3 regions of the Halobacillus trueperi genome follow, and region 2 is predicted to be linked to each of the others. Evidence: riboswitches for the same ligand, from Rfam matches in the RefSeq annotation. Region 2 holds a riboswitch; each other region holds the start of a gene.
What was found. A riboswitch is a leader RNA that binds a small molecule or an ion and turns the genes downstream of it on or off. The one in region 2 is predicted to bind S-adenosylmethionine.

Region 1 (9,847 bases), on a different contig from region 2:
TGTGCAACTTGTCACCTTGCGCGTCAAATGCTCACAACACTGGAGTCTGTATTTGATCGAGAAGTTTTTAAGGAAATGAATGCTTCTCTGCACCCCGAATGGATGCAGCATTTTAAGATTAAAAGTGTTCCATGTCTGCTGGTTACTAGGGGCGGGGAGGTAGAGGAAAAGATTTATGCTTTTCATTCTGTCTCCTATATGTATGAGAAAGTGGTTGGTTTTGTTGAATAGTGTATGTATTTCCCAGGAAATGACCACTACTGTAGAATTTAAAAATTCTCTAAAAAACTTATATGTAATGTGGAAGTAGTTCGATAATGAAAAAGACAGCAAAGACTCCGGAGTCTTTGCTGTCTTTTTGTTATGAATATCATACGATTTCTCCTAATTTGCTTACAATATCTAAAAAGGAGGACTGATCGCCAAAATTCGCATGGATCTCTCCTTGTTGATTAATGATGATGGTGGAAGGAACGCCATCACAATTGTACAAGTCATAGACGTATCGTCCTTCGTCAGAAAGAGTTGGTTGTGTTAAAAACTTTTCCTTGAATTCGATGCCTTCCTCTATATTCCGTTCCCTTCCAGTTACATTGATCGTCATCATTTTTACTTTATCATGGTCCATCGTTTTGAAAAGTTGTTCTTTCATAGGTAAGTCTTTTCCACAATCTGGACACCAGGAAGCCCAGAAGGTCAAGACAATAACTTTCCCTAAGTCCTCTTCAAGTTTATAAATGGAAGAGTGGTTGTGGATGTAAGGTAGTTCAAATAAAGGGGCTTGTTTACTCAATGTCATTCTCCTTTTTATCAGGCGAAGGTTATGGATTGACGCTTATATATTTCCCATGCTAACATAATTATTAATTTCATATCGACATCTTCACTTATCCAGAGTGGCGGAGGGACTGGCCCGACGATGCCCGGCAACCGGCAGGTAAACTGAACGGTGCTAAATCCTGCGAAGTCTTTGACTTTGATAGATGAGAAATGTAAAAGCGATGAATCTCTTCTATTAAAGAAGGGATTTTTTTATTGTGTCAATCGAGTGAATATTAGATGTTTTTGTATGGAAGATGTAAGCATTTCTTCAGTTTTGATCGACTTTATTTTTCTGAACAATCTGTTTATGAGTTGACACAAAATTCGTACGGTGCTACAATCCATTATTGTACTACTTAAACGAATTAAAGCGATAATAATTTAATAAATTAAAATCTCTTATCCAGAGTGGCGGAGGGACTGGCCCGATGATGCCCGGCAACCGGCAAAACTGTTTTGCTCAGGTGCCAATTCCTGCAAAGTATTAAGCTTTGACAGATGAGAGAACAGATTTTTAGGTATGATTAAAAAAGCCACTCTGTTCTCATTACAGAGTGGCTTTTTTTGAAGTGGAGGGAAAGCAGCATGATTACAATTAAAGGACTATCAAAGATATTCCACACGAAAGATCAGGATGTACGAGCAGTGGATGATTTAAGTCTTAATATTAACAAAGGGGAAATTTATGGAGTGATCGGATATAGTGGGGCCGGTAAAAGTACATTTATTCGCTTACTGAACCGTTTGGAAGATCCCACAGAAGGAAGCATTCTTGTCGATGAGCAGGAACTTACTTCATTAAGCAAAGGAAAATTAAGGTTGGCCAGACAAGAAATCGGAATGATCTTCCAGCATTTCAATTTGCTTTGGTCACGTACCGTTCATGATAATATCGCTTTTCCATTGGAAATTGCCGGGATCCCTAAAGCGGAAAGGCAAAAACGTGTCGATGAATTAATTGAATTGGTCGGGTTGAAAGGCCGGGGAGGTTCTTATCCATCCCAATTGAGCGGTGGACAAAAGCAAAGAGTGGGGATAGCCAGAGCGCTTGCAAACAATCCGAAAGTTCTTTTATGTGATGAGGCCACATCCGCGTTGGACCCTGAGACCACGGATTCGATTCTTGATCTTCTTGTGGATATTAACGAAAAGCTTGGCCTTACAATCGTTCTGATCACACATGAAATGCACGTCATTCGCAAAATTTGTCATCAGGTGGCGGTTATGGAAGAAGGTAAAATTGTTGAACAAGGGGAAGTGTTGGACGTTTTTCTTCATCCTCAAAAACCAGTCACGAAGAAGTTTGTGGATCAAGTGATGGGAGATCCAGAAAAAGAAACCTCCTTGCAATTGATCAAAGATAATTACCGTTCTGGAGAAATTATACGTCTTCACTTTGTCGGAGAAAGTACAAATCAGGCACTGATCAGTGATTTATCAAGGAAGTTTGAATTAGACGTCAACATTCTACATGGAAAGATTACCCAAACACAAAAGGGTGCGTATGGAACAATGTTTGTTCAATTTGATGGAGACAAAAAAGAAGTCGAGCGTGCCATTGAATATATTGAATCCACATCTGTTGAAGTGGAGGTGAATCCACATGTTTAATGAATGGTTCCCGAACGTAAGAATGGAAGACATGATTACAGCTACAAATGAAACCTTGTATATGACGCTGGTTTCTGTCGCTGGGACATTCGTTTTAGGTTTGCTTTTGGGTCTTCTCCTTTATTTGACCGGACCTGGGGGTCTTTGGGATAACAAAACGTTGAATTGGATTACTGCTTCCATTGTTAACATATTCAGAGCAATTCCGTTTATCATTCTCATTTTATTATTGTTCCCCTTTACAGATTTTCTGCTGGGCACCATTCGAGGGCCACAAGCAGCATTGCCTGCCCTGATTATTGGTGGAGCGCCATTCTATGCCCGGTTGGTGGAAATTGCATTGAAAGAAGTCGATAAAGGTGTCGTGGAAGCAGCAAAATCTATGGGAGCTAAATACTCGACCATCATTTTTAAAGTATTGCTTCCGGAATCGATGCCAGCTTTGATATCCGGGATAACCGTAACAGCTATCGCATTGATTGGATACACCGCCGTAGCCGGTGCCATCGGATCTGGTGGTCTTGGCGATTTCGCCTATTTCTATGGGTTCCAGAGAAGTAACTTTGATGTTGTATTCATTTGTACTATTTTAATCATTTTAATTGTGTTTATTTTCCAATTCATCGGAGATGCCATCTCACGAAAATTGGATAAAAGATAAAATAAATAAAAGGGAGAGAATTAATAATGAAAAAACTATGGACGAGTTTAATCGCTGTATTGCTTATCCTTGTTCTTGCAGCTTGCGGGTCATCGAACGAGGAAGAAAATGCATCAGGATCTGAAGGTGAAGAAGGTGGAACAAAGGAGATTAAGGTAGGAGCTACCAGTGTTCCACATGCTGAAGTTCTCGAGAAAGCAAAACCTATGCTTGAAGAAGAAGGAATCACATTAAAGATTGAAGAATATCAGGATTACATTTTACCGAACCAAGACTTAGATGAAGGTCGTATTGACGCTAACTATTTCCAAACGATTCCTTATATGGAGACCCAAGAGGAAGAGAAAGGGTATGACTTTGCAAACCTTGGTGGTATCCATATTGAGCCTATCGGAGTTTATTCTCAAAAATATGAAAACCTGGAAGACGTTGAAGAAGGTACGCAGCTAGTCATGAGTCGTTCTGTATCCACTCATGGTCGAGTCCTTTCACTCTTAGAGAAAGAGGGACTAATCAAATTGGATGAAAGTGTGGAAAAAGTAGATGCTACTGTACAGGATATTGTAGAAAATCCTAAAAACATTGAATTTGATACAGGAGTAGATGCAGCTAACCTTCCACAAGTTTACCAGCGTGAAGAAAACGTGCTTGTAGCGATTAATACAAACTATGCTATTGAGGCTGGTCTGTCTCCCAGCGAAGATTCAATTATTCTCGAGGAGTCTGACTCTCCTTATGTGAACGTCGTTGCTGCTAATAGCGAAGATAAAGACAATGAAGCGTTAAATACGCTTGTAGAAGTTCTTCGTTCTGAAGAGATCGTCAACTTCATCAAAGAAGAATATGACGGTGCTGTTGTACCGGTCTCAAGTGATGCTGAATAACGGATAAAATAAGTGACTGCGGTTTATACTAACCGCAGTCACTTATTTTTATTGGGAGGTTTTCATATGCAGGAACAAAATATGACGTGGACGCAAACGTACTTACATGATTATAAAGAAGGAATGGGAGCCTTCAGAGAGCACATGCCGGAAGTTTCTCATAAGTTTGATGAATTCACACAAGAATGTTTTAAAGCTGGAGAATTATCTAAAAAAGAGAAGCAATTGATGGCATTAGGAATCAGCATTGTTGCACAGGACGAGTACTGTATGATCTACCACACGCAAGGCTGCGTCGACCAGGGTGCAACGGAAAAGGAAATATTAGAAGCCTGTGGTGTTGCTGCGGCATTTGGAGGTGGAGCGGCTTTAAGTCAGGCCGTAACGCTTGTGCAGGATGCGTACATGGACTTGACGACAACGGTCAATTGATTCAATTATTAGAAAATTCAAGGAAATCGGATGTATTCTATATACTCACTTGCAGTAAACGCTTACATCAATAATGAAGATCACTTTTGCATGAATTTAAAGTTTTAAGAAGTTTTATTTGGGAATAGTATTTGTGGTACCTTAAATTGTGTAAATAATCTGAAAGGGTTGATTCGTTATTAGTGACGATCTGAATTTGAATTACACTGCTGATATGGAGAAAGCCATGCACCAATCTCATAACATGAGTTATGCGGAGTACAGCAGGAAGTTGGATACACGCTTGAAAGTAGAAGAAAAACGCCAACGAGAATTCGAAGAGAGTCAGAAAATGATTGCCCAGGTCGACCGTCAATTGCATAGATAAATCATTCGATTAAATGAAAAAATCAGGTGTGTTTTAGCCACCTGATTTTTTCATGTTATAATACACATGAAAAATGTAGAAAATTGTTCGTTACATGTCCGGACTCTTGGCTTTAGTTAATGGGAAAAAGTTGATAACAAGCACTAAATGATATAAGATTGTAATGAGAATAAATTGAGAATAGTTCTTTGTTTCCGATCAACATGGACATTCTATAATAATAGATACTGGAGGTATTCATTTATGGCAGGATCAACGTTAGAAATCAAAGATCTTCATGTAGAAATCGAAGGTCAGGAAATCCTTAAAGGTGTAAATTTAACAATCAACGGTGGGGAATTCCACGCTGTTATGGGACCGAACGGAACTGGTAAATCTACACTGGCTTCCGCAATTATGGGTCACCCTAAATATGAAGTAACAAAAGGTGAAGTATTGCTTGATGGCGAAAACGTTCTTGAAATGGAAGTGGACGAACGAGCTCAAGCAGGTCTATTCCTTGCTATGCAATATCCTAGTGAAATCAGTGGTGTAACAAACTCTGACTTCCTGCGTTCTTCTATTAATGCTCACCGTGAAGAAGGCGATGAAATCTCTCTTATGAAGTTCATCAAAGAGATGGATGCTAAGATGGATACGCTTGATATGGATAAAAACATGGCGCAGCGTTATCTTAACGAAGGTTTCTCCGGCGGTGAGAAAAAACGTAATGAAATCCTTCAATTAATGATGATTCAACCAGCGATTGCCATTCTAGATGAAATTGATTCAGGGCTTGATATCGATGCATTGAAAGTCGTTGCAAAAGGAATTAACGAAATGCGCAACGATGCTTTCGGCTGCTTGATCATCACTCACTACCAGCGTCTATTGAACTACATTACTCCTGATAAAGTACACGTTATGATGCAAGGACGTGTTGTCAAATCTGGTGGACCAGAACTTTCCCAGCGTCTGGAAGCGGAAGGTTATGACTGGATTAAACAGGAACTTGGCATCGAAGACGAAACCGTTAACGCGTAATTAAGATAGGAGGGTAATCATGACAGTAGAAGTCTCACTACCATATGACAAAGAGTACATCTCACAATTCTCCCAAGGGCAGAATGAGCCTGAATGGATGAAGAACCTTCGTCTTAGCGCCCTGGAGAAATCGGAATCTTTACCGCTTCCGAAACCAGATAAAACGAATATCTCCAAATGGAACTTCACAGAGTTCGACCATCACGTAACAGGTGATCGTATTGAATCTCTTGATGAACTTCCAGATGAAATCAAAGATTTCTTAGATGAAGAAAAAGAACAGCAAAACCTGGTCATTCAGCGTAACCATACAGTGGCTTACGGAACCATTGATCAAAAATTGAAAGATCAAGGGGTCATCTTCACAGATATCGGTACGGCACTTAGAGAGCACAGTGAATTGGTAGAGAAGTATTACATGAACGATGCCGTTCACATGGACGAGCATCGTTTGACAGCTCTTCATGCAGCTCTTATGAACGGAGGGGTTTTCCTTTACGTTCCAAAAAATGTGCAAATAGAGGATCCTATTCAGGCGATTTTCTGGCAGGAAGATCCAAAAGCTTCCTTGATCAACCACATTTTAGTCGTAGCTGAAGAGAATAGCTCTGTGACGTATGTAGAGAACTATATTTCTCACAATAAAGAAGAAAAAACTTCCGCGAACATTGTGACAGAAGTCATCGCTAAAGATGGAGCGAAAGTATCCTTCGGCGCGGTCGACAACTTTGAAGCGGGTACAACTGTATATGCCAATCGTCGTGGAGTCGCTTATCGTGATTCAGTCATTGAATGGGCCCTTGGTCAAATGAACGAAGGCGACACCGTTTCTGAAAACATCACACACTTGATTGGTGATAATTCACACTCTAATGCGAAAACCGTTGCTATTGGACGTGGAAAACAGAAGCAAAACTTCACAGCAAACATTACGCACTTCGGAAAAGGCTCTGACGGTTATATTCTTCAACACGGAGTGATGAAGGATAAGGCTTCTGCTATTTTCAATGGAATCGGTAAGATTGAACATGGGGCAAGCAAGTCTAATGCCGAGCAGGAGTCACGTGTTCTTATGCTGAGCAGCGACGCACGTGGGGACGCAAACCCGATTCTTCTCATTGATGAAGATGACGTAACAGCGGGACACGCTGCATCGGTTGGACGTGTGGACCCGATTCAACTGTATTACTTGATGAGCCGTGGAATTTCCAAGTTTGAAGCTGAGCGTTTAATCATTCATGGATTCCTTGCGCCAGTAGTAAACCAATTGCCTGTTGAAGCTGTAAAACGCCAATTACAACAAGTGATTGAAAGGAAAGTATATTAATGGATGTAAAAGCGGTACGCGACGAATTTCCTATTCTACACCAGGAAGTAAATGGACATCCGCTCGTGTATTTGGATTCATCAGCGACTTCTCAGAAGCCGATCAAGGTGATTGAAAAGCTTGATGAGTACTATCGCGGATACAACTCTAATGTCCATAGAGGTGTACACACGCTTGGCACAAGAGCGACAGACGAGTATGAAGGTGCCCGTGAGAAAGTGAGACGCTTCATTAATGCGTCCAGCTCCCAAGAAGTCATCTTTACGCGTGGGACAACAACAGCCATCAATACCGTTGCAGCAAGCTACGGTCGGGCGAACTTGCGTGAAGGTGATGAGGTTGTCATCACTCCAATGGAACACCACAGCAACATTATCCCTTGGCAGCAGATTGTTAAGGAAACAGGAGCTACTTTGAAGTATATTCCATTGCAATCTGATGGCACGATTCTTTTAGAAGATGTTCAAAAGACAGTAACATCTAAAACGAAAATTGTTGCCGTCATGCACGTGTCGAATGTTCTAGGAACGATCAATCCGGTGAAAGAGATTGCACAAATTGCTCATAACCAAGGAGCAGTCATGCTTGTTGATGGTGCTCAAAGTGCTCCTCACATGAAGATCGATGTTCAAGACTTGGACGCTGATTTTTATGCGTTTTCAGGTCATAAGATGTGCGGCCCAACTGGAATCGGAGTTTTATATGGAAAAAAGGCGCTTCTTGAAAAAATGGAGCCTGTCGAGTTTGGTGGAGAAATGATCGACTTCGTTAACCTTTATGATTCGACATGGAAAGAACTGCCCTGGAAGTTTGAAGGCGGAACACCCATTATTGCCGGAGCTGTCGGCCTAGGTGCAGCCATTGATTTTCTTACGGACATTGGTTTGGATGAAATCAAAGAGCATGAAGAGAAACTGGCTTCTTATGCCATGCAAGAAATGAATAAAGTTGATGGCATGACCATTTATGGTCCAGAGCATCGAGCAGGTCTTGTCACTTTCAATCTTTCAGATGTTCACCCTCACGATCTTGCTACGGTATTAGACGCTGAAGGAATTGCTGTACGTGCAGGGCACCACTGTGCTCAGCCGTTGATGCGTTGGTTGGAAGTGTCAGCGACGGCAAGAGCAAGTTTTTACTTGTATAATAATGAAGAAGATATAGATCGACTTGTTGCAGGATTACAAACAACAAAGGAGTATTTTGGCGATGTCTTTTAATAATTTAGATACGCTATATCGTCAAGTCATCATGGACCATTATAAAAATCCGCGTAATCGCGGGTCGATTGACGGGAACCCTATGACGGTTGATATGAATAATCCAACGTGTGGGGATCGCATTCAGCTTCAGTTGTTAATTGAAGATGGTCATGTCCAAGAAGCTAAGTTTGATGGAGAAGGTTGTTCCATCAGTCTTTCATCTGCTTCCATGATGACGCAGGCTATCAAAGGGAAGCCCGTTGACGAAGCACTGAAAATGTCTGAACTCTTTTCTGAACTCATGCAAGGCAATGATGTTGATGAAGGAGATATTGACCTGGGTGACATTGAAGCTCTACAAGGGGTTTCAAAGTTCCCGGCTCGTATCAAATGTGCGACACTAGCCTGGAAAGCGATGGAAAAGGGTGTCGATGAAGAGAAACAAGACTAAGCTTTTGTCAATACCAAAAGGAGGTATGTAACATGGCCAAAAAAGCGCCAGAAGTGGGAGAGTACCAATACGGATTCCACGAAAAAGATGTTTCGATTTTCCGTACGCAAAAGGGTTTGACGAAAGAAGTCGTTGAACAGATCTCCAACTATAAAGAAGAACCAAAATGGATGCTCGACTTCCGTCTGAAGTCTCTTGAGCAGTTTTATAAAATGCCAATGCCACAGTGGGGTGGCGATCTTTCAGAGCTTAACTTTGATGACATTACGTACTATGTGAAACCATCAGAGCGTTCTGAACGATCCTGGGATGAAGTTCCCGAAGAAATCAAGAACACCTTCGATCGTCTTGGGATTCCTGAAGCAGAACAGAAGTATCTTTCTGGTGTTTCAGCTCAATATGAATCTGAAGTTGTTTATCACAACATGGAGAAGGATCTTGAAGACTTGGGTGTTATATTCAAGGATACGGACTCTGCTCTTAAAGAGAATGAAGACATTTTCAAAGAGTACTTCGGTAAGGTCATCCCTCCATCCGATAACAAGTTCTCTGCACTAAACTCAGCGGTTTGGTCCGGAGGTTCCTTCATTTATGTACCGAAAGATACGAAAGTTGAAACGCCTTTGCAAGCGTACTTCCGTATCAACTCGGAGAATATGGGGCAATTTGAGCGTACTTTGATCATTGCTGACGAAGGCTCTTCTGTTCACTACGTAGAAGGCTGTACAGCACCAACGTACTCTTCAAGCTCTCTGCACAGTGCCGTTGTAGAAATCTTTGTTAAGGATAACGCCTATTGCCGTTATACCACGATTCAAAACTGGGCGAACAACGTGTACAACCTTGTAACAAAACGTGCCGTTGCAGAGTCCAATGCTACAATGGAATGGGTCGACGGAAACCTTGGTTCCAAATTGACGATGAAGTATCCTGCTGTGCTTCTTAAAGGTGAAGGAGCGCGTGGTATGACGCTTTCCATCGCTCTAGCTGGTAAAGGACAGCATCAGGATGCCGGTGCTAAAATGCACCACTTGGCACCGAACACTTCTTCTACGATCGTTTCTAAA
Region 2 (9,847 bases):
TCGCGGTTGTAGTCAAAGGAGGAAGTAAGTGTGACGTTACAAAAGTTAGACGGCAAGACGCTTGCCGAAATGATCTTGCAAGGAGCTCATCATTTAAAGCAGAACTCACAAATGATCGATGCTTTGAATGTTTTCCCTGTACCGGATGGAGATACGGGGACGAATATGAATCTGTCCATGACTTCTGGAGCTGAAGAAGTACGGAATGTGGACCAGAATCATGTAGGAACAGTGGCCCAATCTTTATCCAAAGGTCTCTTAATGGGAGCGCGTGGTAACTCAGGTGTTATTCTCTCCCAAATTTTCCGGGGTTTTTCAAAGGCGATTGAAGGTAAAGAAGTCATTACAACCAAAGACTTTTCGGACGCTCTTCAAGGCGGGGCCGCCACAGCATATAAAGCCGTCATGAAACCTGTGGAAGGAACCATTCTTACTGTAGCAAGAGAGACTGCCGAAGCATCTGTCGAGATTGCTAAAAAAGAAGATGACTTCATTCCATTCATCGAAGGAGTCGTTCAAGCAGCGAAAAAATCATTGAAGCATACGCCTGAACTGCTTCCAGTATTGAAAGAAGTGGGTGTAGTAGATAGTGGCGGTCAGGGCCTTGTCACGATTTATGAAGGTTTCCTAGCCAACTTAAAAGGGGAAGAGGTTCCTGATCTTGATGATACAGTATCGATGGATGACATGGTCAACGCTGAACACCACAAGCTAAATCAGGATTTCATGAATACAGAGGATATTGAATTTGGCTATTGCACAGAATTCATGGTCAAATTTGAAGAAGATAAACTTGCTGAACATCCATATGATGAAGAAGCCTTCCGTAATGAGCTCAGTGAAATGGGCGATTCTCTGCTTGTCGTTTCTGATGAAGACTTGATCAAAGTCCATGTCCACGTGGAATATCCAGGTGAAGCGATGACCTTGGGGCAAAGATACGGCAGTCTTGTCAACATGAAGATCGAGAATATGCGTGAGCAGCATACGTCGATCGTTGGTGACAAAAAGAAAGCCAAGCCAAAGTCAGAGGAAAAAGCAGAGTACGGAATCGTGACAGTAAGCATGGGAGACGGAATCAAGAAATTGTTTGAAAGTCTTGGAGCTACTGTTGTCATCCAGGGCGGTCAAACAATGAACCCGAGTACTCAAGATCTTTCAGAAGCGATTAAAGAAGCACATGCGAAACGAGTGCTTGTCTTGCCGAATAACAAGAATATCGTCATGGCTGCTGAACAAGCGGCAGAATTAGCGGATGTAGAGGTGGCTGTCATTCCATCGAAAACGATTCCTCAAGGGATGAGCGCCCTTCTTGGGTTCAACCCGGAAGCGGATCTTGATGCGAATAAAGAGGAAATGCTCAGCCTCATGGCTGAAGTGAAGACAGGTCAAATTACGTACGCCGTCAGAGATACACAAATTGATGGGTTGGACATTTCTAAAGGCCATTTCATGGGAATCGCCGATGGCAAAATCTCCGCTACAGATCAAGATGCATTGACGACTGCTAAAACGTTGTTGAATCAAATGATCGACGAAGATGAAGATGAAATTCTGACCATCTTGACAGGTGAAGAAGTCGACGAAAAAGATGTAGCAGAACTTGAATCATTCATAGAAGAAACGTATGAAGATCTGGAAGTGGAAATCCACAATGGTGGACAGCCGATTTACTCCTATATCTTTTCAATCGAATAAAACGTGCAGGAACGCAGCTGTTGGGGCTGCGTTTCTTTTATGCTTGTTTTCGAACCACCTTGACTCGAAGATGGTTTCGAATAGAAAAAACAACAATTAAGAGATAGCCGGATAGCAGGCAAGTGTACACAAACGTTAAGATCGAATCACTGACTTGGATCGAAGAAAGTAAAGTCCTCGAATTTGTAAGTATGATAAAACCTCCGGCCAATACACCTAGAACAGAAGAAGGAAGGGTTTTGACAAGCCAGGCGGCGATGGGTGCCGCCACAACACCGCCTATAACGAAAGATGAAATGAGCAGCCAGCTGAACTGGTCATGACCTAAAAAAATCAAAAAACCAGCCGTGGCTGAAATCGTTACCAGAAATTCGCTCGTATCCACCGTCCCGATGACTTTCCTTGGAGCGATCCCTGATTTAGAAAGAAGCGCAGGTGTATTCACAGGCCCCCATCCACCCCCTCCGACACTATCCAAAAAACCCCCGGCAATTCCAAGTGGCAAGAGGAAACGTTTGTTTACAGACTTTTTTTCTTTGGTATTTGTTTTTTTCGAAAGGTATAGGAAACGAAAAATGATATAAATCCCTAGTGTGAGTAGGAATATGGATATGTAAGGTCTAATGAATTCCCCTGATATATAGCTTAAAAATGCCGCCCCTAAAAAGGCACTGATGGCACCAGGAACTGCGATAATCATGACAAGGCGTTTGTCTACATTTCCAAATTTATAGTGGGAAAAGCCTGAAACAGCCGTTGTGGCGATCTGAGACATATGGATGGAAGCGGATGCTACAGCAGGAGCAAGTCCATAGGATAAGAGAATGGTTGATGAGCTCAGCCCAAACCCCATGCCGAGTGCTCCATCCATCAGTTGAGCAACAAAACCAATGAGAGCGAAAATCGTCAGTTTTTGCAAAGTGTACCACTCCTTTTAAATAGTTCAATGTGTGGAAAAATATATTTCATTATTCCTATGCATTTACTAGGTTTTATAATCAAAAAAAATAAAACTCCCCCATCTGAAAGAAGGGGGAGTAATCCGCACCTTATCTTTCAGCCTTCTGGCTGCTGGAATGAGCACCTTCTTAAAGGTTGCTGCGGGATAGTTAGACCAGGTTCCTCCCCCGACTCTTCATAAGGATCGTATGAGTGATTTTAAGAATAATTCTAAAACTAACGGACATGGTTTTATTTGTCAATCATATAGTATAAAAAAACATAAAAAATTGTGATTTTTCTAAAAAGCATTGACATATGATGCTAAGGAGCATAAGATTTGTATCAACTTGTTTTTCAGAAAATTTCATACCTTTTCTTATCTAGAGAGGTGGAGGGACTGGCCCTTCGAAGCCTCGGCAACGGATCTACACAGATACTGTGCCAATTCCAGCAAGTGTTAAGCGCTTGAGAAGATAAGGAGAATGTAGTTTACATTTATTCGTAAATGCCTTTCTTCTTATCGCGAAGAAAGGCATTTTTGCTTTAAGAAAGGAGGATGAAATGAAACAACCACTCGTCACGTACCAATCTTTTGAAAATCCATTTGAAGGGGATCCACCGAAAGACGACGATACCAAAGGAGCAGCGGAAGTCATTCGCTGGGCTTACACTCAATATGAGGACATTGTGTATGCCTGCAGTTTCGGAGCAGAAGGTATCGTTCTCATTGATTTGATTTCCAAGGAGAAGCCGGATGCCGAAGTCGTTTTTCTTGATACAGAAATCCATTTTCAAGAAACCTATCAGCTTATTGAAAAAGTGAAAAAGAGGTACCCGAAGTTAAACATAACGATGAAAAAACCTGAGATTACTCTGGAAGAACAAGCTGAGAAATTCGGATCCGCCCTTTGGAAACGGAAGCCGGATCAATGTTGTTACATCCGTAAAATTAAACCACTCGAAGATGCCCTAAGCGGGAGGAAAGCATGGCTGTCGGGACTGAGACGTGAACAATCCCCCAGTCGTCAGAATACGAATTTCGTTAACAAGGATGAGAGATTTAAATCCATAAAAGTATGCCCCTTGATTCACTGGACGTGGGAAGACGTATGGCAATATATCCGACTAAATAGGTTGGATTACAATGAATTGCACGATCGAAATTATCCCAGTGTCGGATGCATCCCATGTACCGCTCAAGCTTCAGATGATGGGAGGTCAGGCAGATGGGAAGGGTTCAATAAAACTGAATGTGGGTTACACACAGCAGAGTCTGTAGAAGAGGAAAATTCATAAAGGAGGAATTTGCATGTCGATTATAACCCCGCACGGTGGAGTGCTTGTAAACAGGTGGAAGGAAACGAGACCGGAGGAGCTGCCGGAAGATATTATCGAGCTTGATTCAATGGCATTAAGTGATGTCGGTTTAATTGCAAATGGTGCTTATAGTCCTTTAAAAGGGTTTATGAACAAAGAAGACTATGAATCTGTCGTTGATACGATGAGGTTGAAAGATGGCACTCCATGGAGTATTCCTATTACGCTCCCGATCACAGAGGCACAGGTTCAGACGCTTGGAAAGAAAGCGCAGTTGGTCAAGGACGGGATTGTATATGGGACGATTACGATAACAGATCGATTTAAACCGGATAAGGAAAAGGAAGCTCAAAACGTGTACTTAACAAAAGAATCTGCTCACCCCGGTGTGAAAAAATTATTCGACAGAGGAGACTGGTATGCAGCAGGTGAAATCGAAGTATTTCAAAAACCTCCTTACGAACATGGGAAATCATTTTATCTAGATCCAAAAGAATCAAGGGAGCTTTTTCAACAACTCGGTTGGAAAAAGGTCGTAGGTTTCCAAACACGAAACCCTGTTCATAGAGCTCACGAATATATCCAGAAAGCTGCGCTTGAGACAGTGGATGGATTGTTTTTAAATCCGCTGGTGGGCGAAACGAAAAGTGATGATATTCCCAGTGATGTCCGGATGAAGAGTTATCAAGTTCTTCTAGAGAACTATTACCCAAAAGAAAGAGTCACTTTGGCCGTATTCAATGCTGCGATGAGGTACGCAGGGCCGCGGGAGGCGATCTTTCATGCGATCGTCAGGAAGAATTTCGGGTGCTCTCATTTCATTGTCGGACGTGATCACGCAGGGGTCGGTGATTACTATGGCACATATGATGCACAGAAAATCTTCAGCCATTACGAAAATGGGGAACTTGGCATTACTCCTCTTTTCTTTGAACACAGTTTTTACTGTAAAGCCTGTGAATCGATGGCTTCTCATAAAACCTGCCCCCACGACAAAGAACATCACATGATCTTGTCAGGGACGAAAGTGAGAGAGTTACTGCGTAAAGGAGAAAAACCTCCAAAAACGTTCAGCCGTCCTGAAGTGGTGGACGTCTTAATCGAAGGACTGCAGAAAGAAACCGTGGAAGTGAAAGGGTGAGGAGCATGAACAAAAATTTGACCTGGCATGAAGCATCCATTGGGAAAGAAGCTTATCGCAGGAAAAATGGGCACCAAAGCGGAGTGCTCTGGTTTACCGGCCTCTCGGGCTCAGGTAAATCAAGCATTGCCAACCGGTTGAACAAAGTTCTGCACGAAAAAGGAATCCAAACCTATTTGCTCGATGGCGACAATGTGAGACATGGACTTAACTCAGACCTCGGGTTTTCGGAAAAAGACAGGGAGGAGAACATCAGACGGATTGGTGAAGTCGCGAAACTCTTTGCCGACAGTGGAACCATCGTTTTAACAGCGTTCATTTCTCCTTATCAAAAAGATCGGGATCTTGTAAGGGCCTCTGTGCCAACGGGGGATTTTATTGAGATCCATGTCGACTGCCCTGTGGAAGAGTGTGAAACTCGTGATCCGAAAGGGCTATATAAGAAAGCGAGAAATGGAGAAATCAAAGGATTTACAGGTATTGATGCTCCTTATGAAGTACCCCTCCATCCGGAACTGGTGCTCGATTCTAAAACTTATGATGTGGAAAACTGTGCTGAACAAGTATGGAAGCTTTTACAAGATAAAAATTGGGTGGAATGAAAGGGGCCGGAAGATGACAAACGTTTATATTGTGGGAGCGGGACCGGGGGATTACGACCTCATAACAGTGAAAGGGTTAAAAGCGATACAAAAAGCAGACGTCATTCTCTATGATCGTTTGATCAATCAAGAGCTTTTGGATGAGGCGAAAGAAGACGCTGAACTTGTTTTTTGCGGCAAACGTCCGGATCATCACGCTTTAAGTCAGACGACCATCAATCACCTTTTGTGTAAATATGCGCTGAAAGGAAAAGTGGTCACCCGTTTGAAAGGGGGAGACCCATTCGTATTCGGACGTGGAGGAGAAGAAGCGGAGGCACTCGCCAAAAGAAGCATTCCTTATGAAATCGTGCCGGGAATCACTTCGGGAATTGCAGCGCCTGCTTATGCAGGCATTCCTGTGACCCACCGGGACTACAGTTCTTCTGTCGCTTTCATTTCAGGTGTCAATAAAAAAGGCAGCGATGAAGAGGCCTATTGGGAGCGAGTCGTTAAAAGTATGGATACTTTGTGCATTTATATGGGAGTAAAGAAGTTACCAGACATATGTGAACGACTCTTGAAATACGGAAGACCTCTTCATACACCGGTAGCCTTGGTGCAATGGGGCACAACAGAAGAGCAAAAAACGGTGACAGGCACAATTGAAGATATCGTTGAAAAATCAAGAAGTATTGAGAATCCTGCGATGATCGTCGTAGGGGATGTAGTCAGGTTACGAGAACGTCTGCAATGGTTTGAACCTACCGTGGAAGAAAACCTTAAAGAAATGACCACAGGCGTTGTATGAAAGTGGGGGTACGATGGAAGCCGTTTTATATGTCAGTCATGGTAGTAGAAAAAAGGAAGCTAAAGAGGAAGCGGTTCACTTTTTGACCCATGTTCAGCGCAAGGTCGATTGCGAACTTTATCATATTTGTTTTCTCGAGTTAGCAGATCCGGATGTGTTGGAAGGCATTCGCAAACTTGTAGAAAAAGGGGCTGAAAAGGTTGTCATCATCCCTGTACTGTTATTGAGTGCCGGACACTATTTCAAGGATATTCCCAATGAGATCGAGAAAGCCAAAGCGATCTATCCAGATCTTTCAATCACTTATGGTCAAACGCTTGGAGTGCAGGAAAGAATCACGGATGTGCTGGTAGACCGCTTGAAAGAACTGCCGGCCGAACTTGATGAAACAACAAATGTATTACTTGTAGGAAGAGGGAGCAGGCATCCTGATACAAAAAAATCCATTGAATTGATTGCTGATGTGTTGAAAGAGAAGTGCCGGATCGAACATATCCAAACATGCTACCTGGCTGCTCTTTCTCCGCGATTTGCAGATGCGTTTGAAGAATCGCTGCGCAAATATTCTAAAACGATTGTTATTCCTTACTTGTGGTTTACCGGCCTCCTCTATGAGTCTTTGGAAAAAAGTTTGCAGAACGTAAGAGAGAAAGGAGGTCATGTCTATCTCGCTTCCTATTTAAATGATCATCCCAATATGGTTCAATCTCTGGTTGACCGAGTCAATCAAGCATTAAGCAAAGGGATGGAAGAGGAGGAAAGATTAAGGTGATTTCGCTCTCCGTTGATTTAGAAAAAAAGGATATCATCATCATTGGAGGAGGAAAAACAGCTGAGAAAAGGGCGAAGGTCTTCCATCGAGAGAAAGCAAGGATTACTATTGTCAGTCCAACCGTCACGGAGGACCTCCAACAGTTGATTAAGGATGGAGGAATTCGCTGGTGGAACAGGTGTTTTAAACCTGACGATGTCACCGCTGCTTTTCTTTTGGTTATTGCAACAGAAGACCAGGATACAAACGACAGGATAGCAATGCTTGCAGGTGATGTCCCTCTCGTGAACAGAGCGGATGGGGGGAAGGGTGGGAACTTACATATTCCTGCACAATTCTCCAGAGGAAAACTAAATGTATCTGTTACCACTCAAGGCGCAAGCCCTAAGCTCGCCAGCCGGTTGCGTGCAGAATGGGAAAAACAGTTTCCGCCTGCTTATAAGGAATATGTAGATTTTTTATATGAATGCAGGCAAATGCTGAAGACTTCTTCTTTATCCAGAGCGGAAAAAGATAGGTATTTGGAAAGAATGCTTGATCCCTCTTATTTGGAACGGGAAAAACAATCGATCATCAAGGAAGAAATACATAACAAAGGAGGAGCACGCATTTGTCGGGATTAAAAGGAAAAAAGGTAGGCATTGCGGCAGTCCGCCGTTCGGAGGCGATTGAAAAATTAATTACAAACATGGGTGGAGAACCGTTTGTTTTTCCATTGCAAGGGGAGCAGTTGCTGGATGAAAAAGCATCCCGCCGTCATGTGGAAGACTATCTTCGTCAATCGTTCAGCCGGGTTATTTTGACGACAGGAATTGGTGCTCGGACCCTTAGCGATGCGGCAATAAGAGAAAATCTGGACGGTCTGTTCCTTCAGAAGTTGGAAAAAGAGTCACTTGCCATTCGCGGTTCGAAAACGATGGATTGGTTAAAGACGAATGAACTGTTCCCTGACGTGATTTCTGAAGACGGAACGATGGAAAATCTGTTGAGTCAAATCCCTGTCGTAGATCAAACAGAGACCCGCAAAATCTTTCTCCAGACATACAACGAAGATGAAGAATTCTTGATAAGAAAATTAGAGAAGAAAGGATACAGCGTTTACCGGGCTAACCCTTACAGGTTCTTACCGCCTGATCCTGTGGTCGTAGAAGATTTAGCCCTTCACATAGCAAACGCTCAATTGGATGCGGTTGTTTTCACAAGTAAAACCCAGGTGAAAAATTTATTTTATCAAACTAAGAGGCGGCATGAGGTTGTGGAAGCTTTCAATCATCATGTCCAGGCGGCAGCTGTTGGAAAAGTAACCGCCCAATCCCTTCATGACCATGGAATTTCTTCGGTCGTTCAACCCGAGCGTCCGAAAATGGGTGCGATGATCGTGGAGCTTGACCAGTATTTTCAGTCTCAATTGTCGCATCATTAGCTACCAATCTGGAGGTGTCAATGTTGAATCTAGAAGTCAAGAACAGCCCCTTTGATCAAGAACAAGCGGAACAATTGAACCGTTTGCTTTTGACAATGGATGATAGACAAAAAATTTGGCTGAGCGGTTATTTAGCTGCCGTTCCAAGCCATGCTTCCCCTGATGCAAAGGATCACCAAGGAGAAGGAAAAGCGGCGGCTGCCCGGCAGGTAACCCTGTTGTATGGATCACATACGGGGAACTGTCAGGCTCTAGCTGAAGAATATTCAGCGAAGTTAAAAGAAAATGGCTTTGAAGCCAATGTTATGGATATGGATGAATACAAACCGAAAAACTTAAAAAATGAGCAGGATCTATTGATTTTAACAAGCACCCACGGAGACGGAGATCCACCGGACAATGCACTATCTTTATATGATTTTCTCTTCAGTAAACGAGCGCCCAAGTTAGACGGAATCAGGTATTCAGTCCTTGCTCTAGGTGACAGCTCTTATGAGTTCTTTTGTCAGACGGGGAAGGAAATCGATGAAAGGCTGGCCGAACTTGGCGCAGAGCGTATCCGCCCCCGCGTCGATTGCGACTTGGATTACGAAGAAGATGCTGAATCATGGTGGAATGGAGTGCTTGAAAAAATAGGGGATACAAAGGATTCTGTCGCTCAAACGGTTGAAAAAGTCACTTCTATTACAGATCGTCCGATTTACTCTAAGAAAAATCCTTTTCAAGCGGAAGTATTGGAGAATATCAATCTGAGCGGACGCGGATCGAATAAAGAGACCCGCCATTTGGAAATCGACCTTGAGGGGGCAAACCTTACCTATGAACCCGGGGACAGTCTAGGGATTTTTCCGAAAAATGATGAAGCACTCGTAGATGAGCTGATTAAAGAAATGGATTGGGATCCGGACTTGTCGGTCATCGTGAACAAAGGTGGGGAAGTCCGCGCATTACGGGAAGCTCTGATTTCCTATTATGATATTACAGCTTTGACCATACCTTTACTGGAAAAAATAGCGGCTCTGACAGATCATGAAGAATTCGAACAACTTGTTTCATCCAGAGAAAAAATGAATGCCTATGTATATGGAAGGGACCTGTTGGATGTCGTCAGAGATTATGGACCATGGGAAGCGGGAGCCGAAGAGTTTGTCAGCGCCTTAAG
Region 3 (9,847 bases), on a different contig from region 2:
ACTACATCATACGAACTGAAATCTACATATTCTGAGGTTTCTCGTTTATACTCTGAACCACCATAAGAGTTGTTGTAATAATAATGGTTATCTTGTTCATCTAATACGTATAAAAAATCTATTTTCCAATGTCCCGAAACATCATATTCTCCAATTTCGAAACTACCTTCGTATTTCCCAGTTGCAGAGTTCATATTTAATGTTATGTGCTTGGCTGCTGTTCCTTCAGGTGCTTCATACCTAATACTGACCCTTTTCACACCTGATAAATTATCATTTACATTAGCGGCTACCTTTACGATTTCCCCCCTTGTCACATTTGTGGGGTTTACACGAAGATCGTCAAGCTTAGGTGGCTCTTTATCTTCTTTCGTTCCAGAAACTACTACATCATACGAACTGAAATCTACATATTCTGAAGTTTCTCGTTTATACTCTGAACCACCATAAGAGTTGTTGTAATAGTAATGATTATCTTGTTCATCTAATACGTATAAAAAATCTATTTTCCAATGTCCTGAAACATCATATTCTCCAATTTCAAAACTACCTTCATATTTTCCCGTTGCAGAATTCATATTTAATGTTATGTGCTTGGCCGCTGTCCCTTCAGGTGCTTCATACCTGATACTGACTCTTTCCACACCTGATAAATTATCACTCACATCAGCTGATACCTTTACTATATCCCCTATCGTCACGTTTCTAGGTGTTACTTGCAGTTCTTTTAGCATAGGCGGCTCTTTATCTTCTTCTGTTCCAAACACTACTACATCATACGAACTGAAATCTACATATTCTGAGGTTTCCCGTTTATACTCTGAACCACCATAAGAGTTGTTGTAATAGTAATGGTTATCTTGTTCATCTAACACGTATAAGAAATCTATTTTCCAATGTCCCGAGACATCATATCTTCCAATTTCAAAACTACCTTCATATTTTCCCGTTGCAGAATTCATATTTAATGTTATGTGCTTGGCTGCTGTTCCTTCAGGTGCTTCATACCTAATACTGACTCTTTTCACACCCGATAGATCATCGCTCACATCAGCTGTAACCTTCACTTCATCCCCAACCGAAGCCTCCTGTTTTGATACAGTCAACATATTCAATGTGGGTGGAGTAACATCCGAACCTGCATGACTAACCCCTGGAGCTCCCAGCGAGACAATAAGCGCCAGAATGGCAAGCACAAGAACATGCTCTATTTTTCCTTTTTTAAATAACATACACTCACTCTCCTCTTTCTTTTACGAAGAAAAAACCTTCTCTTTATGTATTCACACATTATTTACACAATCTCTATTTTAGTATAAAAGCATGATGAATTGTTAATTATTTTTAAATAAATACGACTAAAGTTTTTAAATCAAAACAACACTTAAGCTTCATTTAATAAGCTTTAATAACCAATAAAAAATGGCGTAGTACCATCCATAAACGGTTGATACTACGCTAGCCTTTAGTTCGATCTTACAGTTAAAGTTAGCACTATCATTTACTAAGCAAAAAGTCTGTCTGCATTCTCTTACAGACACTCAAAGAGGTGAAATTGAATAAATCTATTATTGATTCAAATTAAATCCATATAAATACTCGACCAACTTGTTAAATTCATCATCAGAGGAACACTCAATTTGTAGATCAATAAAAGTCATCACAACTTCTTCATCCTCAAACGGGAAATGGCTGTTATCTACATTGGTTAGGATTTCCCGCTTGGATAATCCCTTTTTAAGTAAAACATCAACGGCCTGTTTCATCGAAGATACTTCTGCCATGTGTATGCCCCCTTATTTGATATCTTTCCTCGCTTCTGCATCCCTTCGTCAGGTTCTTTTTAATGTTAGGAATAGCGAGGATGACAAGAATTAACGTAGATTCTTGTACTAAATATTTACTACACTATTCATCCAAATTCCTGCTTCTCCTAGAAAAAACGACTTTACAATTAAGAATAAACTTAGCTGGTAATCAACAACATAAGTCTCCAAAAAACACAAATACATATGAAATCGATAAAGATACGAAATACTAGCGAAAAACACTGCTGTTAAGCTTTCTTTTCGTTTTCTAACACGCTTGAGATTGGGCGCCAAATAAAATTAATTTTCACACTTTTCTATAAAATCCATTGACACTGATCCTTTCCCTTGCTAACATGGCACTTAACCAAATAACGAAAGAACATCTTATCCAGAGAGGTGGAGGGACTGGCCCTGTGAAACCCGGCAACCGCTATATTGATAGCATGGTGCCAAATCCTACTGAGTGAATGCTCAGGAAGATAAGAGATTTACATAATCTCTAGCCTCTCTATCACTGATAGAGAGGTTTTATATTTTCAATTGAATAATGTTTTCTTATCCAGAGAGGCAGAGGGACTGGCCCGTTGACGCCCGGCAACCATCAAGCATTCGCTTGAAAAGGTGCTAATTCCTGCAGGAGATGATCCTGGAAGATAAGAAGAGCCAAGAGCCCTCTTCTTATTTTTGTGAAGAGGGCTCTTTCTATTTTTAAAAAAGGAGTGGCTACATAGATGAGTATCGTACTTTTAGATGGCATTCGTACCCCGTTCGGTAAATGGAAAGGGGCTTTGAAAAAGAAATCCGCAGCAGAACTCGGATCGCACGCATTAAACGCTCTAATTGAGAGAAATCCGATAGCCGAAAAGGCGGATGGTGTGTTGCTTGCTCAAGTGATCCAGGCTGGCGGTGGCCAAAACCCTGCGAGGCAAGTCGCTTATAAGGCAGGGGTAGACATCGGTTCACCCGCTATCACATTGAACAATGTCTGCTTAGGGGGAATCGCTACAATCACGGATGCCTCCCGTAGACTGCAGCTGAACGAAGGAGAATTATACATTGTCGGTGGCTTCGACTCGATGACGAATGCTCCTCATACCGCTCCAGTAAGGGCCTCTGCAGGACTCGGTCATAGCATCCTCAAAGACACGTTACTTAACGACGGCTTGTGGTGCGCCTTAACGGATGTATCGATGGGAGCTCTTACCGATGAGAAAAACCGCTCCTTTGAAATCAGTCGAGAAGAACAAGATGAATATGCTGCCCTTTCTCAGCAACGAGCAGCTAAGGCTCAAGAAACAGGATGGCTGCAGCCGGAAATCGCTCCTTTTGCAGGTTTGCTTGAAGAAGATGAAGGCATCCGCAAAGGAACGACAGTCGAGAAGTTATCCAACCTCTCCCCCGCCTTTTCCAACGAAGGCACGATTACGGCAGGCAATGCGTCACAGATGACGGACGGGGCGAGCGTTGGGATCGTTACCACGAAAGAGAAAGCTGAATCACTCGGGCAGAATCCGTTGGCTGAAATCATCGATTGGTCAGAGATTGCCGGACCAGATCCGAGTTTACAGACGAAACCATCGCAGGCGATCCAAGAACTATTAGATAGACACCAGTTGACGACTGACGATATCGATCTGTTTGAAATTAATGAAGCGTTTGCCAGTGTGGTGATCGCCAGCTGCCGCGAGCTTGGCATCGATTATGACCGGGTCAATGTCAATGGTGGCGCAATCGCTCTTGGTCACCCGTTAGGCGGCACAGGATTCCGGCTCGTCTTGACCCTTGCCAATGAACTGAAACGGCGCGGCGGAGGAAAAGGGATCGCTTCCCTTTGCGGCGGTGGCGGCCAGGGAATGGCCCTGTTGATTGAAGTTCCTCATTCATAACCCGAAAGGAGATAGATCTAATGACTACATCGATTACCGCTCAGCGTTCCCCTTATCTATGGGAGCCATCGAGCGAAAGAATAGAACAATCGCATATCAAAGCCTTTGCTGAATTTACCGGCCAGCCGCTTTTTCCATATGAACGGTTCCACCGTTGGTCCGTTTCCCACCTCTCTGAATTTTGGTCAGCTGTTTGGGATTATGCAGGAATTATCGGAGAGAAAGGTGACCGTGTGTTTATCCCTGGACCTTCGATGCCCGATAGTACATGGTTTCCGGAAGCACGGTTGAATTTCGCTGAAAACCTGCTGCGTGGATCTCTGGATCGGACCGTTGCCTATGAAGCAAATGAGACAGGGGTTCAACGAAGCATCACTTTAGAAGAGCTGAGGCAATCCGTAGCCAAAGCCCAGGAAGGGTTAAAACAGTTAGGTGTGCAAAAAGGCGATTGTGTCGCCGGAGTCACGACGAACAATATCCAGGGGTTGGTCGCCCTGCTTGCGACCACCTCCCTCGGGGCGACATGGACCTCCTGTTCCCCGGACTTCGGGACGAAAGGAATCGTCGACCGCATTGGTCAGGTGAAACCGAAAGTATTATTTGCTACTACCTCTTATCAATATAAGCAGAAACCATTCGATATCGTGGACAAAATCAAACAGACAACGGAGCATCTTGAAGGACTATCCGCCCTCGTCACGTTCGGAGGCGAAACTTCTATAGAAGGACTCCAATCTCTATCCTGGGACGAGCTTTGCAACAATGAAGCCAGTGAGCCGACGTTCGAACCCGTCCCTTTTGACCATCCCTTATATATTTTATATACATCAGGAACAACGGGATTGCCGAAAGCGATCGTCCACTCGGTCGGCGGGACGCTCCTGCAACATGTAAAAGAGCACCAGCTCCATTGTGATGTCCAGCAAAATGATGTGTTGTTCTGGTACACGAATACCGCCTGGATGATGTATCCATGGCTCGTTTCAGGGTTAGCCAGTGAAGCGGCAATCCTGTTGTATGATGGCTCTCCTGTAAGGCAGGATTCCCTCACCCATTTGTGGGACATTGCGGATGAAGTCGGCATCACCCATTTCGGCACAAGCCCTAAGTATTTAGATACATTGATGAAAGCAGGCGTCGATCTGAAAAGCAGTCATTCTCTCGACACTTTGAAAAGTCTGCTATCCTGCGGAGCTCCACTAGCACCTGAACAGTACAACTGGATCTATCAAACCATCAAACAGGATCTGTTCCTTGCTTCCATTTCCGGCGGAACAGAAATCATCGGCTGTTTTGTGATGGGATCACCCGTTCATCCATTGAAGCGAGGCGAAATCGCATGCAAAGCTTTAGGAATGGCGGTTGATGTATTGGATGAGCGAGGAGCATCGGTTTACGAAGAGAAGGGTGACCTTGTTTGTACCCAACCATTCCCAAGCATGCCGCTCACCTTTTTCGGTGAAGGTGGAGAGGAACGTTACCGGAAGAGCTACTTTTCCAAACGTCCAGGGATTTGGACACATGGGGACTTAGCGGAACAGACCATCGACCAATCGTTCATCATTTATGGACGTGCCGATACGACATTGAATCCAGGAGGCGTCCGCATCGGGACGGCTGAAATTTACGGTGTCGTCGACCATATCAAGGAAATTAATGACAGCGTCGTTTTCGGATTACCGAAAGATAACGACGAAGAAATCATCCTTTGTGTCGTGACAGAAAAACTGACGGAAGACTTGGCAAAAGAAATACGCAGGCAGATCCGTGCCAAAGCTTCTCCTCGCCATGTACCGAAGCGGATTTATCAAGTGGAGGAAATCCCCCATACCATCAATGGAAAAAGGGTCGAAGGAGCAGCGAAAACAGCCGCTTTAGGAGATGCAGTGAAAAACGAAGCCTCCTTACGTAATCCATCCAGCTTACAATCATTTCGTCATCTATCAGAAAGGAAGTTCGCGTAATGGCCAACCAACCCCAAGGGGCGATCATCGGCATCGGTGAACTGAAGCCCGTCCGTTATTCAGAAGGAAAAACAACCTTAAGTTTGATTGCAGAATCCGTCCGCCTCGCTATTCAGGATGCCGGCATCTCCAAGGAAGACGTCGACGGCCTGCTTGTCGGACCACAAGTCGGGGAAACGCCGCAGCATGTGCCGGCGACGGTTTCTGAGTATCTAGGAATAGATCCCACGATGTCCAATACGGTGGATCTCGGTGGTGCAACTGGCCCGGGGATGATTTGGAGAGCTGCCGCAGCCATCCAGGCCGGCATGTGCGAAACCGTCGTCTGTGTGTTAGCCAATAAAAATGAAAAAGGGGAAACATTACGATCCCCGAACCGCAATCCGATACGCGAATTTGATGTGCCTTTCGGTGCATCAGGAGCGAATACTTCCTATGCCCTCTTAAAAAGACAGCACATGGAAGAGTACGGATCCACGCAGGAAGATTTCGCAAGGATTGCTTATTGGGCCAGGAAAAATGCCCAGTTGAACCCAGATGCGATTTTTTATAATAAGCCCGCCGAAGTGGAAGATATTCTAGCCTCTCCCATGATTGCCGATCCACTTCACCTGTTGGAAATCGTCATGCCAGTCGCCGGTGGTGCAGCCGTCGTCGTCACATCTGCTGAAAAAGCAGCCGAAGGTAAATATAAACCGGTCTATCTGAAAGGAGCGGGTGAAAAAATCACTCACCGGGCAGTCAGTCAGGCTCCGGGAATTGGGGACCTGCCATTCAACTATTCGATCCCAAGAGCGCTTGAACAAGCACGGACGGACGTGGAAGACATTGACCTTTTCTCACTGTACGACTGTTATACAAGTGTCGTTGCCACAACCCTCGAAAGTGCGGGTCTATGTAAGCCGGGTGAGTTCGGGGAGTTTGTCAGAAACCACAGCTTCAGCCATGACGGAGATTATCCATTGAACACGCATGGCGGTCAGTTGGGCTTCGGCCAGGCAGACTTGGCAGGCGGCATGTCCCATGTCATTGAGGCCGTCCATCAATTGAGAGGCGAAGCTGGAAACCGACAAATCCCTAATGCCAAAAAAGCACTCGTGACAGGGAACGGAGCCACATTAAGTGAAACGACCGCTCTTGTGTTAGGAGGAGAACGATGAGCCAACTACAGAACATTTCTTTGCCAGGTCCTACGATTACACCCGTTAGTCAACCTTTTTGGGAAAGCATCCAAGCCGGGCACTTGAGCCTGCAACAATGCGAGAAGTGTGAGGGATGGATCTTCTATCCTCGAGAGCACTGTCCTCATTGTTTTCATGATTCGTTAACATGGAAAAAAGCGTCTGGTCGAGGAAGGCTGAAAACATGGAGCGTTATTCACCGCGCCGGCCATCCCGCCTGGCAGGAACATACGCCCTATGTGGTGGGCGTGGTCGCCCTTGAGGAAGGACCTTCTCTATTGACGCACGTATTAATAGACGAAACAGACTTAACTTATAACATGAAAGTAGAAATGGAAATCAGTGAAATCGGGCCTCACCCACTACCATTCTTCAAAAAACAGGAGGAAACAAAATGATCCTTACTTACTTCATCGCTGTTGCTTTATTCTGGTTGCTTGGATTATTCATATGGAAGAACTTTTACACAACGAAGAAAGGAGAACGATAAACGATGCTTACAGATTCCAGTGTATTGTTATGGACCGTCATTCTTTTATTGGCTGTATACTTTGCCGCTGTAACGTGGGTGGGTAAAAAAGGGCGGGCTCACAGCCAGTCGATGTCCGGATTTGCAACCGCGCGGGGGAAAGTGAGCCCATGGCTTGTCGGAGCAAGTTTTGCCACCTCCTACGCCAGTGCGAACCTATTCATCGGTGTCCCAGGCCTTGCCTACGAACACGGGACCGCCGTGCTTTGGTACACCCTTGGCTGCTTTGGCGTATCCTGGGTCGGACTTCTTCTATTCGCCAAAACGTTCTGGCGTTACGGGAAAAAATTCGGTCACGTGTCGACACTGCCGGAGTGGCTTGGAAAACGTTATAACTCGAAAGCCCTGCAAGCCATCGTCTCTCTTCTGATCTTATTCAATGTTTATTATATCGTCGGACAAAATGTCGGGCTTGCAACCATTTTTGAAACCGTCATCGGCATCCCCTATTTCTGGGGCATTATCATCGGTGTAGCCATCACGATTCTTTACATCGGTCTTGGCGGAGCCTTCGCACAAATCATCACGGACGGCATCCAGGGGATTCTTATGGCGATTACCTCGATCTTCATCGTGGTCTCCTTTTTGTGGACCATCGGTGGAGGTTGGAACGTTTTCGGTGTGCTGACCGACCGCCTGCATAGCATCGACCCGAACCTGACCGCTGCCATTGCCGACGGGGGTCCGTATAACAGTGCGCTCGCCATCATGGCCGTTCAGTTCCTTCTATTCAGTTTCGTATTGATGCCACACTTGTTGAACAAAGTACTGTCAATTGAAAAAGAGGAAGACCTGGCTCCATTCACGTTATCCGCAGGGCTCGTGCTATGCGTCATTTCTACATTGATGGTTCTTGGAGGACTCGCCGCGCGCGTACTCTTCCCAAGCTTGCAAAGTGCCGATGCTGCGATTCCGACTTATGTAATCGAAGCATTCCCAAGTGTCATCGCAGCCATCATGATTGTCGGAATCATCTCCGCGATTTTATCCAGTACGGACAGCCTGTACTTAGGAATTACCACAAGTATCGGTAACGACTTGTACCGGGTTGTCGCACCGTTCCTGACTTCAAGAAAAATGTCTGCGCAAGAACTGGACAACAAGTCATTAAAAGTAGCGAAAGGATCCCTGATTGTCGTTGGACTCCTGTCCCTTTACTTCTCATTAGAACGACCAGAGTCCCTGGCCTTCCTTATCCAATTCAGCTTTTCCGCGATCATATCCGGGATTATCGCACCAATCACTCTCGGTTATTTCTGGAACCGTGCGAATCATTATGGTGCCATCGCCGCTGTGGTTACGGGGGCTTCCTTGTATGTCACCTTTACGTCTCTTAACTTAATTGGAAATATCTTTATTGCGATGTTCTTTAGTGCAGCTGCAGCCTTTGTGATCATGGGTATTGTGAGTGCATTGACAGCGAAAGCGAAAGAGGAGGAGTTGGTGTTGGAAAAATCAGGTTAACTAAACATATGGTTTTCCTACGACAATCAAATCTTATTAATAAGATCTTCCATAAGTGCGTAACACCAGAGGTCAAACCTCTGGTGTTACGTCTTCTAATGCTATGATTGAAATAAATCAGCAACATGTTTCTTATTATTATGGTTTCTACACCATCCCTCCAAATTTTCCTGTTTTTGTCTCTACCCTTGTAAAGCACCAAAAGGCATGACCAAAACATTTGGGCAACCCGCTACACATGGTAGCTGAACCTCCTCCACACTTGCTCAAAGCAAGGCATCAGAAGAAAAATACGCAATATCGCTATTAAATACTTGATACTACGCTAATCCTTACTCTCTACCAAACCAGGGATCAGGATCCTGAAAAGGTTCACCTCAAGTTTTGAGCTGTCTCCAACCCCCTAGTGCGGAAATATCTTCAGCTGTTTCTTCTGCATACCCCTCGCAGATAAACCCCGGCACTTCACTCCCATCCTGAAGCTCTACCTTCCCTATCCCCAAAGGAGCGGGAATAGAAGTAATCAACCGGCCCAGAGAACGAAGAGGCATGTCCCACAATTCGACTTCAATACTTGTTCCCCCATGGACTTGCTTAATCATGCCTGGTTTGGCTGGTTGACCAGGTAGTTTCATAAGCTGATAAATGGGAGCCGTTTTATCTTCTTTGATAAATTCAGCGCCCAATTCTATCATTTGCTTCTCTAAAGAATAGCCTCTCATATGAAGACCACAAACAGCCAGGCAGGTACTCTCCTCTCCAAGTATAGGAGTACGCTCTCTCATACATAACTCTGCCGCTTCCACCATGATGTCTTCCTGGTCGGACAAGCTGAACAACGTAATTCCGAACGGGATTTCCTCTGCGGCATCGCCTGAAGGAATGGCTACAGCGGCCAGATCGAGCAAGTTACAATGATTCGTAAAACGCCCCATATCACTGTTGGCTGAGACTGGATTTTTTCTTACTTCATCTCTTGTCCAAGTTCCACCACAAGTAGGCATGATTAGTA

Region 1: linked by a shared signal. The riboswitch ahead of DYE48_RS04930 (methionine ABC transporter ATP-binding protein) and the one ahead of DYE48_RS19115 (phosphoadenylyl-sulfate reductase) in region 2 are both predicted to bind S-adenosylmethionine.
Region 3: linked by a shared signal. The riboswitch ahead of DYE48_RS18715 (thiolase family protein) and the one ahead of DYE48_RS19115 (phosphoadenylyl-sulfate reductase) in region 2 are both predicted to bind S-adenosylmethionine.

The regions. Positions count from the first base shown of each region.
Region 1 is NZ_QUAE01000003.1:14,532-24,378, reverse strand. Features, by position in the region: gene DYE48_RS04940 (thioredoxin family protein) at 1-231, shown strand, start outside; gene DYE48_RS04935 (TlpA family protein disulfide reductase) at 371-793, opposite strand; SAM riboswitch class I at 885-990, shown strand; SAM riboswitch class I at 1,219-1,327, shown strand; gene DYE48_RS04930 (methionine ABC transporter ATP-binding protein) at 1,408-2,433, shown strand; gene DYE48_RS04925 (methionine ABC transporter permease) at 2,426-3,094, shown strand; gene DYE48_RS04920 (MetQ/NlpA family ABC transporter substrate-binding protein) at 3,121-3,978, shown strand; gene DYE48_RS04915 (carboxymuconolactone decarboxylase family protein) at 4,045-4,410, shown strand; gene DYE48_RS21105 (YuzK family famiily protein) at 4,637-4,777, shown strand; gene sufC (Fe-S cluster assembly ATPase SufC) at 5,021-5,800, shown strand; gene sufD (Fe-S cluster assembly protein SufD) at 5,820-7,127, shown strand; gene DYE48_RS04900 (cysteine desulfurase) at 7,127-8,347, shown strand; gene sufU (Fe-S cluster assembly sulfur transfer protein SufU) at 8,337-8,780, shown strand; gene sufB (Fe-S cluster assembly protein SufB) at 8,813-9,847, shown strand, end outside.
Region 2 is NZ_QUAE01000027.1:27,214-37,060, reverse strand. Features, by position in the region: gene DYE48_RS19125 (DAK2 domain-containing protein) at 31-1,698, shown strand; gene DYE48_RS19120 (sulfite exporter TauE/SafE family protein) at 1,736-2,617, opposite strand; SAM riboswitch class I at 2,745-2,842, opposite strand; SAM riboswitch class I at 3,014-3,120, shown strand; gene DYE48_RS19115 (phosphoadenylyl-sulfate reductase) at 3,202-3,936, shown strand; gene sat (sulfate adenylyltransferase) at 3,950-5,098, shown strand; gene cysC (adenylyl-sulfate kinase) at 5,104-5,700, shown strand; gene cobA (uroporphyrinogen-III C-methyltransferase) at 5,714-6,490, shown strand; gene DYE48_RS19095 (sirohydrochlorin chelatase) at 6,504-7,262, shown strand; gene DYE48_RS19090 (NAD(P)-binding protein) at 7,259-7,885, shown strand; gene DYE48_RS19085 (uroporphyrinogen-III synthase) at 7,873-8,685, shown strand; gene DYE48_RS19080 (assimilatory sulfite reductase (NADPH) flavoprotein subunit) at 8,709-9,847, shown strand, end outside.
Region 3 is NZ_QUAE01000025.1:33,709-43,555, reverse strand. Features, by position in the region: gene DYE48_RS18725 (S-layer homology domain-containing protein) at 1-1,232, opposite strand, end outside; gene DYE48_RS18720 (hypothetical protein) at 1,569-1,784, opposite strand; SAM riboswitch class I at 2,193-2,297, shown strand; SAM riboswitch class I at 2,364-2,471, shown strand; gene DYE48_RS18715 (thiolase family protein) at 2,543-3,697, shown strand; gene DYE48_RS18710 (acetoacetate--CoA ligase) at 3,718-5,661, shown strand; gene DYE48_RS21265 (thiolase family protein) at 5,661-6,821, shown strand; gene DYE48_RS18700 (Zn-ribbon domain-containing OB-fold protein) at 6,818-7,240, shown strand; gene DYE48_RS18695 (sodium:solute symporter family protein) at 7,336-8,835, shown strand; gene atzF (allophanate hydrolase) at 9,213-9,847, opposite strand, start outside.